One region of the Streptomyces clavifer genome, then DNA from elsewhere that is predicted to be linked to it. Evidence: riboswitches for the same ligand, from Rfam matches in the RefSeq annotation. Region 1 holds a riboswitch; the other holds the start of a gene.
What was found. Region 1 has a riboswitch for cobalamin ahead of OG927_RS35115 ((2Fe-2S) ferredoxin domain-containing protein). Riboswitches for the same ligand answer to the same signal wherever they lie in the genome.
Positions count from the first base shown of each region.

Region 1 (4,204 bases):
TGTACGACATCCACTCCCCCCGGGTGCCGAGCACCGAGGAAGCGGCCGCCCTGCTCCGTAAGGGGCTGAAGGCCATCCCGGCGGAGCGGCTGTGGGTCAACCCGGACTGCGGTCTCAAGACCCGCGGTTGGTCCGAGACCAAGGCGTCCCTGGAGAACCTCGTGGCAGCGGCCCGCACGGTCCGAGGCGAACTGCCCACCTCCTGATCGGAGGGCTCCGAAGGCCGGGGCGCCCGCAGGCGCCCCGGCAACGGCGCAGCACGCAGTGCACAGCCGCAGCGATATCTGCGGTCTGCTGAAGGCCAGGACGCCTCATGGGAGGAATACCACCGGATGAGTACCGAGCTCCGGCAGCTTCAGGTCATCGGCATCGGAGCCGGTGACCCCGACCATCTGACGTTGGCCGCCGTCAAGGCCATGCGCAGAGCGGATGCCTTCTTCGTTCTAGGCAAGGGCTCGCATGCTAAGGCCAGTCGACCGAATGCCACCAGGGCGTGCGTACCCAGGCGGGCTGCGGTCGCCTCCATCATGGCGGATAGCCTGGTTCAGGCCGCGAAACAGCAGTCCCCGCACTGCGAGCCTGTCGGAGTGCGGTAGTAGAGGCAGCAGCTACGACGGCGGAAGGTCAGGCCAGGCCCGGTCAGGTGCCCTGTTCCGGCCAGCCGACCCCTGCTGAGCAGCTCCGGCACGAGTGCGCTGAGCGGACCACGCAGGTGTGGATGGGCAGCCAGCAGCACGCCGGCAGAACCGGCCAACGCGGACGCTGCGTTACCGTCGAGGAGGCGTGGAGCGACCTTGACCCGCAGGCCGGCGCGAAGAGCGTCCAGGTGGTGCATCACCTGGGCGTACAGAGTTCCGGTCATGTCCGGGAGCGGGTCGACGTGCCAGCCGGCGGGCTCGGGCAGCCTGAGCTGCGAGCTGTCGTCAGCGCGCTGCAATGCGCCGAAGTCTGGGACGACTCCGCCCAGGAGCGCACAGGCCAGGGCCGGCGACCAGAGACGGGCAGCGTGTCCGAGGTGAGCGATGGAGACTCCGACGCGCAACTCGTCGGTGCGGTATCGGGTGGCGACGGCGGTGGACAGGTCGGTGAAGCCGCGGCTGTAGAAGTGGTCCACGGGACGCCAGCCTTCGTCGCCGCCTCCGACGCGCAGGGCGAAGAAGCCGCCGATGGATGCCGCATCGTCCAGAGCCGCTGCCACAACGGCCGCGGGTGCGCGAACGGGTTCGCTCACGGGGATTGCCTCCTTGGGAGAAAGGGCACCCTGCAGGGGCGGCCTGGACGAAGCAATATCGATGCGAGCGACATCTCAGGCGCTCGTGCGGCGCCTCGGCGGCAGGCAGGCGTACAGATCGAGAATCTCCGGTCGCGGAGCTACACCAGGACCACCGGCACGTACCCAGGCCGCTATGTCTTCGGTCGCTCGGGGATCATTCACCAGCCCCAGCCATACCGGCCGGGCACCGGCTGCCCGGCCGACAGCGGAGGGCTGCACCACGACGACATTGGCCTGGTCGCACACGTCGAGGCAGGCGGAGACACGTACAGGGGCCTCGGCACGCAGACGCGCCGTCTGCGCTGCGTGATCGATTCCGCTCACCTTGGCGGTGCCGCAGCAACAGTCCCGGCAGACGACGATCCGGCACGGAACCGGCTCGGCCGCCTTTCCTGCCACAGCGGAGTGGTCCGAGGTTCCTTCGTCCGGCTTTTCAGGCACGCTGAACCGCTCTCTCCCCGGGGAGCTCCGCCCCGGCGTTCGTGGAGGAGGCGACCGCGTGAGTCTCCTGGCTCTCGGGTCAGTGCTCGTCCCGTCCTTCCCACCCACGTGGGCAGTGGAATTGCCGGGATCCGCTCGCCGATCACAGTGGCGGGACCGCGCCGGAATCTCACCGGCTTCCTCGGACCGCCGTCGCCCTGTCACGGGCCATCATCGCATCCGACGAACTCCCACCGCGGCCGCCGGGAGCACCGGTCAGCTGACAGGTCGTTCGTCCGGTCGCCGCTGTCCGAGGGTGGGCGCCCTCTCCGGGATCCGCGGTCCACCGCTCCCCTCACTCGCCCTCCGGGGCATGCGGGGCGGTCGAGGGCGCCTCGGCCGGTCGCTCCCGCCCTCCATCGTGACCCGAAGCCACCACGGCGACCAGCCCGAGGACGACGGCCGCTGCAGCCACGCGTCCCGCGGCCCGGAGCGCCCAGCCCGGCATGGACGCTCTGCCCGACCGCCACCCTGAGGGGCTGAGCCGTTCCGCCCGCCGGGCCGGCCGTGTCAACCGCACCACCAGCAGGACGGCGACCGGCAGTTGCAGCAGCCACAGCACCGTACGCGGCCACTCGCCGTACCAGACGTTCGTGCCGTACAACAGCGTGTGCCACACGCTGAGCACATACACGACGATCACGAAACGGTGCAGCCGACGCCAGGTGTTGGCGCCGATGCGATGCCTGACGTAAAAGAGCAGGCCGAGCGGGATCGCGAGGTACAGGGCTCCCTGCCCGATCGGAATGGCGATCCGGCCGGTTCCCGAGTCGTACCAGCCAGGCACGAACGAGTCCGCGAAGCCCACCCACAGGCGCTCCGCCCACCCCAGTGCGGCCTCGTACCGGACGAGTTCAGCCGCGAACATCAGCGCATGCGCGAACATCAACGCCATCGTGGTCAGACTCGTGGTGCGGTGCCAGCGCTCCAATGCCTGGGGGGATCCGGGCAGCCAGGCAGGGCGCTGCCCGGACAAGAGCAGTCCGAGCATGACCGTGCCCCATGCCCACAACAACGCCGACCAGCCGAACGCCTGGCTCAGCAGGTACATCCAGTACGTTCCGGCATCGGCCATGAACGGCATGACCGCCACCGTCGCGGAGTCACCCGACTCCACACGCACGTACAGGAGAACGAACACCGCCGCCGTGACGGCGAACGCGACACCCGCCTCGGGCAGCACGGCCCACAGGTCGGCGCGCAGGGTGACACGGCCTGCGGCACGCCGGTCGCGGGCGGGCGGTTCAGGCGTCCCTTCGTCATCCGGCGTCGTCTCTGACAGCATCCCTGGGCCCCTCAGGCACCGGCCGCCGAAGGGCGGTGCGCATGTGTCGTAGGAGAGATCAGTGTCGCTTGAGACGCCGGAGGCAGCGAGGCTCATTCCGGCCAGAACACCGAGGCGGCCCTTGGCCTCATCCCTGCCCGGTGGGCGTTCCGTCCTTGCGGACTTCCGGCAGGAGAAGAGCGGAGAAGGACGCCACCGCAGTCTCCTCGATCGCTCCGTCCTCAGACGTCCCTCAGCGCTGTCCAGTAACCCACCGCATCTGGACAACCCTCCGTGTGCCTCTGTCGCGACGCCGCGAGCGCACCTACTGTGGGCTCCGCAGTCGGTTCGCGGCGCATAGCCATCCGGATGTCCGGTGTCGCGACGCAAGAGGGAACCCGGTGAGAGTCCGGGACTGTCCCGCAACGGTGAGTGGGAGGAAGAGCCGTCGCACCACCGGATCCGTGGAGATCCGGCAGAGGCGACGGCTGCTACGTGCCCCGGTTTCCGGTAGGTGCGCCCACGAGTCCGGAGACCTGCCACTGCGCCCGTGCTTGCACGGGCTGTGCTCGGTGACCTCGAGGACTGGGTTGGCGGTACGGACGGTTGCACGGCACAGCATTGCCGCGTCTCCTCCCCGGTCGGTGTTGATGGCTCGTGACCAGGAGGAGAGCGATGTGACGACCGTGCGTATGACCTGTCACCCCCGCCATGGGACCGATCGTTCACCGCCGGTGTATCCGGGGGGAGCAGCGCTGCCCCACGCCGGGGAACCCCGCGAGAAGCACAGTCCGGCGCGCCCCACCGTGTCGGGCGTCTGCCACGGCACCTTGGGTGAGTTGTACCAGGGCCCTCTTCGCGCGGCCGCCGCACCGGACATAGCTTTGGTGTCCTTTCCCGTGGACCGCCACTCCTGGGTCCACTTCACACCGGGCACCGACCCACCGGACCCATCGGTGCTCGCGGTCAAGTCCGCTACGGCGGCCCGCCTCTTCCTGGACCACTACGGGCTCACGCTGCCGACCGGCCTCTGGAGCACCCACTCCGACCTCCGGGTGGGTGTGGGGATGGCGAGCTCGACCGCCGACATCGTCGCCACGCTGCGTTGCCTGTTCCAGCTCTTCGCCCTTCCCTACGACCAGCAGGTGGTCCTCGCCGTCCTTGCGGAGATCGAGCGGGCCGACAGC
Region 1 is NZ_CP107794.1:307,284-311,487, reverse strand. It holds gene metE (5-methyltetrahydropteroyltriglutamate--homocysteine S-methyltransferase) at 1-206, shown strand, start outside; partial or broken gene OG927_RS35125 (SAM-dependent methyltransferase) at 333-470, shown strand; gene OG927_RS35120 ((2Fe-2S)-binding protein) at 545-1,231, opposite strand; gene OG927_RS35115 ((2Fe-2S) ferredoxin domain-containing protein) at 1,307-1,672, opposite strand; cobalamin riboswitch at 1,775-1,897, opposite strand; gene OG927_RS35110 (ferric reductase-like transmembrane domain-containing protein) at 2,049-3,038, opposite strand; cobalamin riboswitch at 3,375-3,575, shown strand; gene OG927_RS35105 (GHMP family kinase ATP-binding protein) at 3,917-4,204, shown strand, end outside.

Region 2 (4,204 bases), on a different replicon from region 1:
CGGAGTGGTACGCGACGACATCGGCCTCGGCGATGATCTGTACGGCCCGCACGGTCATCAGGGCCGGGTCACCGGGGCCGAGCCCGACACCGTACAGCCGCCCGGTGCCTCCGGTGCTCTGCTGCTCGCTCACGCTCACTCCTCCTCGCTGGCGATCGCGTTGAGGGCGGCGGCCGCCAGGGCGCTGCCGCCGCGCCGGCCGCGCACGATCAGGTGCTCCAGGCCGGACGTGTGGACGGCCAGGGCCTCCTTGGACTCGGCGGCCCCGATGAAGCCGACCGGCACACCGATGACGGCGGCCGGGCGGGGAGCACCGTCCTCGATCATCTCCAGCAGGCGGAAGAGCGCGGTGGGTGCGTTGCCGACGGCGACGACGGCCCCCTCCATCCGGTCGCGCCACAGCTCCAGGGCGGCGGCGCTGCGGGTGGTGCCGAGCTTCGCGGCCAGCCCGGGGACGGCCGGGTCGGACAGGGTGCAGATCACGTCGTTGTCCGCGGGCAGGCGCTTGCGGGTGACACCGCTGGCGACCATGGCCACGTCGCACAGGATCGGCGCACCGGAGCGGAGCGCCGCGCGGGCGTCGGCCACGGCGTTCGGCGAGAAGGCGAGATCGCGTACGAGATCGACCATGCCGCAGGCGTGGATCATGCGGACGGCGACCTGGCTCACGTCGGCGGGCAGCCCGGCCAGATCCGCCTCCGCGCGGATGGTGGCGAAGGACTGGCGGTAGATCGCCGGTCCGTCCTTCTCGTACTGGTGCACAGTGCTGTCGCTTTCTTTCTTCAGGGGTGCTTCGGGTACTGGGTGGTCAGGCGGTACGGGCGTCGCGTGCCGCCGCCACGGCGGCGGCGAGCGCGGCCGGGTCGTCCCGGACGGTCGCCGCCGGGGTGGTCCGGTCCCCCCGCACATGGGAGATCCGGTGTCCTGCGGGGGTGGCGACCACGTCGATCCACTCCCCGTGCGGATGGCCGCACCGGCGTTCGCACCCGGACCAGTACACAGGGAGCCGTCCCGCCGGTCCGACGGCGGCCCCCGCCTGGGCCCGTACGTCGGCCAGTGACTTCGCGCAGCCGGGCTGCCCGATGCACGCCCCGACACCGGCCCACGCGGAGCCCGGGCCGACGATCAGCCCGGCCCCGGAGAGGGCGCCGAGCAGGCCGTCCACCCGCTCGGGGACGACGCGGGAGACGACGGCGCCGCGCCACGGGGTGAGCCTCAGCTCGCCGGAGCCCGACAGGAGCCGCCACTGCTCCCGGTCCAGCCGCCCCAGCGGTACGCCGACGGAGAGCGCGACCTCGTGGCCCCGGCCCCGCACGGGCCCGGGGGCCGGGGGGCGGGCGCCGGACGGGCGGGGGTGACGGTCCGGCGCGGCGGGGATCCCGGCGTCCCGCAGGCGTCGGACGACGGCGCCGGACAGGGCGGACGCCTCGTCGTCGGGCAGGTCCTTCACCCGCCAGGCCCCGGTCGGGCGGGCCGCGTCCAGGAACGCCCCGGCGGCGAGGAGGGCGGCACGCGGGCCGTCGTCGGCCGGCAGGCGGAGGACGGCGTCCGTGGGTCCGACGCGCAGCAACGCGGTCTCGCCGGTACGGGCCAGCAGGGCGAGGTCGGCGCCGAGGGCGTCGACGTCTCCGCGGCCGTCGTCGAGCGCGAAGAGGAACCGGCCGGAGAGGTCCGCGGCGCGGTCGCTGCCGCAGACGAGCCGGTCGAGCTCGGTCAGCCACGGCCCGACGTCCGCGGACCCGAGACCGTCGAGACCGGAGAGGGGGGAGGCGACGAAGTTGCGTACCCGCTCGTGGCGTTCGGAGGGAAGGAGTCCGGCCCCGCTCAGCAGCCGGGCCAGTTCCGGACCGCAGTCCGGGGCGAGGCCGCGCAGTTGGACGTTGCCGCGCGACGTGAGATGCAACTCACCGTCGCCCAGCCGCAGTGCGGCGTCCAGGAGCGTGTCCGCCCCGGCCGCGGTCAGCACCCCGCCGGGTATGCGGACCCGCGCCAGCGCACCGTCGTCCGCACGGTGCAGACGCAGTGTCCCGGGGCAGGCGTCACCACTGCTCCGGGCACACGCGTCGCCCGGAGACCGGGGCGAACTGGAGGATGCGGACATGGCGGCGAGCATACCCACCGTGACCGTGGCACAGCCCTGCGGTCACTGTGAGCTGCAGGACATCCCGGCGGGGCCGCGCCCCATCCCGGCCCAGCCGCGTCAGGGGCCCTGGTCACACCCGCCCACCTGCGGCCTACTATGCCTAGCGGCGGTCCGTTCGGTCCGCCATCGCCAGACGGCGACATGGGAGGAAGCCCGGTGAGATTCCGGCGCGGTCCCGCCACTGTGAGCCCGGTCCACGACCGGGCGAGTCAGGAACTCCTGCCGTCCGACACCGCCCGGGGCGTGGACACCCCGAGGAAGGCCTGACCCCGCATGATCCTGCTCCTGTCGACGTCCGACACCGACCTGCTGAGCGCCCGTGCCTCCGGTGGACCTGTCGGCTTCCGGTACGCCAACCCGTCCCGGCTCCCGCTCCAGGACCTTCCCGCGCTGCTGGACGGCACCGACCTCGTCGTCGTACGTCTCCTCGGCGGCGTACGCGCCTGGCAGGACGGGCTCGACCAGGTGCTGGCGACCGGCCGCCCCGTCGTCGTGCTGACCGGTGAACAGGCCCCGGACGCCCAGCTGATGGCCGCGTCCACCGTCCCGATCGGCATCGCCGCCGAGGCGCACGCCTACCTCGCGCACGGCGGCCCGGCCAACCTGGAACAGCTCGCCCGGTTCCTCTCCGACACGGTGCTGCTCACCGGCCACGGCTTCGAGCCGCCCGCCCCGGCCCCCGCGTGGGGCCCGCTGGAGCGGAAGACCCGTGAGGGCGTCACCGGGCCCACCATCGCGGTGCTCTACTACCGCGCCCACCACATGAGCGGGAACACCGACTTCGTGGAAGCGCTCTGCGCCGCCGTGGAGGACGCCGGGGCCCGCCCCCTCCCGCTGTACGTCGCCTCGCTCCGCACCCCCGAGCCCGAGCTCATCGACGAACTCCGGGCCGCCGACGCCATCGTGACCACCGTCCTCGCCGCCGGCGGCACCAAGCCCGCCACCGCCTCCGCGGGGGGCGACGACGAGTCCTGGGACGCCGGCGCCCTCACCGGCCTCGACGTGCCCGTCCTCCAGGCGCTCTGCCTCACCAGCCCCCGCGCCGCCTGGGAGGAGAACGACGAGGGCGTCTCCCCGCTGGACGCCGCCACCCAGATCGCGGTGCCGGAGTTCGACGGCCGCCTGATCACGGTGCCGTTCTCCTTCAAGGAGATCGACGAGGACGGCCTGCCCGCCTACGTCGCCGACACCGAGCGCGCGGCCCGGGTCGCCGGAATCGCCGTACGGCACGCCCGGCTCCGCCACATCCCGGCCGCCGAGAAGCGGATCGCGCTCGTCCTGTCCGCCTACCCGACGAAGCACTCCCGCATCGGCAACGCGGTCGGTCTCGACACCCCCGCCAGCGCCGTCGCCCTGCTGCGCAGGCTCCGGGCCGAGGGTTACGACTTCGGGCCCGAGGAGGAGATCCCCGGGCTGGTCTCCGGCGACGGCGACGAGCTGATCTACGCACTGATCGAGGCCGGCGGCCACGACCAGGAGTGGCTCACCGAGGAGCAGCTGGCCCGCAACCCGGTCCGCATCCCCGCCGCCGACTACCGCCGCTGGTTCGCCACACTGCCCGCCGAGCTCCGCGAGGCCGTCGAGCACCACTGGGGCCCGGCCCCCGGCGAGATGTTCCTCGACCGGTCCCGCAACCCCGAGGGCGACATCGTGCTCGCCGCCCTGCGCCGCGGCAATCTCCTGATCCTCATCCAGCCGCCGCGCGGTTTCGGTGAGAACCCGATCGCGATCTACCACGACCCGGACCTGCCGCCCTCGCACCACTACCTGGCCGCGTACCGCTGGATCGCCGCGTCCGCCGACGACAACGGCTTCGGCGCCGACGCGATGATCCACCTCGGCAAGCACGGCAACCTGGAGTGGCTGCCCGGCAAGAACGCCGGCCTGTCCGCCGCCTGCGGCCCCGACGCGGCGCTCGGCGACCTCCCCCTCGTCTACCCGTTCCTGGTGAACGACCCGGGAGAGGGCACCCAGGCCAAGCGCCGGGTGCACGCCACCCTGGTCGACCACCTCGTGCCGCCGATGGCCCGCGCCGACAGCTACGGCGACATCGCCCGACTG
Region 2 is NZ_CP107793.1:3,933,163-3,937,366, forward strand. It holds gene cobJ (precorrin-3B C(17)-methyltransferase) at 1-139, opposite strand, end outside; gene OG927_RS16970 (precorrin-8X methylmutase) at 136-762, opposite strand; gene OG927_RS16975 (cobalamin biosynthesis protein CobG) at 809-2,113, opposite strand; cobalamin riboswitch at 2,243-2,384, shown strand; gene cobN (cobaltochelatase subunit CobN) at 2,417-4,204, shown strand, end outside.
Region 2: another riboswitch for cobalamin. It lies ahead of cobN (cobaltochelatase subunit CobN); the one in region 1 lies ahead of OG927_RS35115 ((2Fe-2S) ferredoxin domain-containing protein).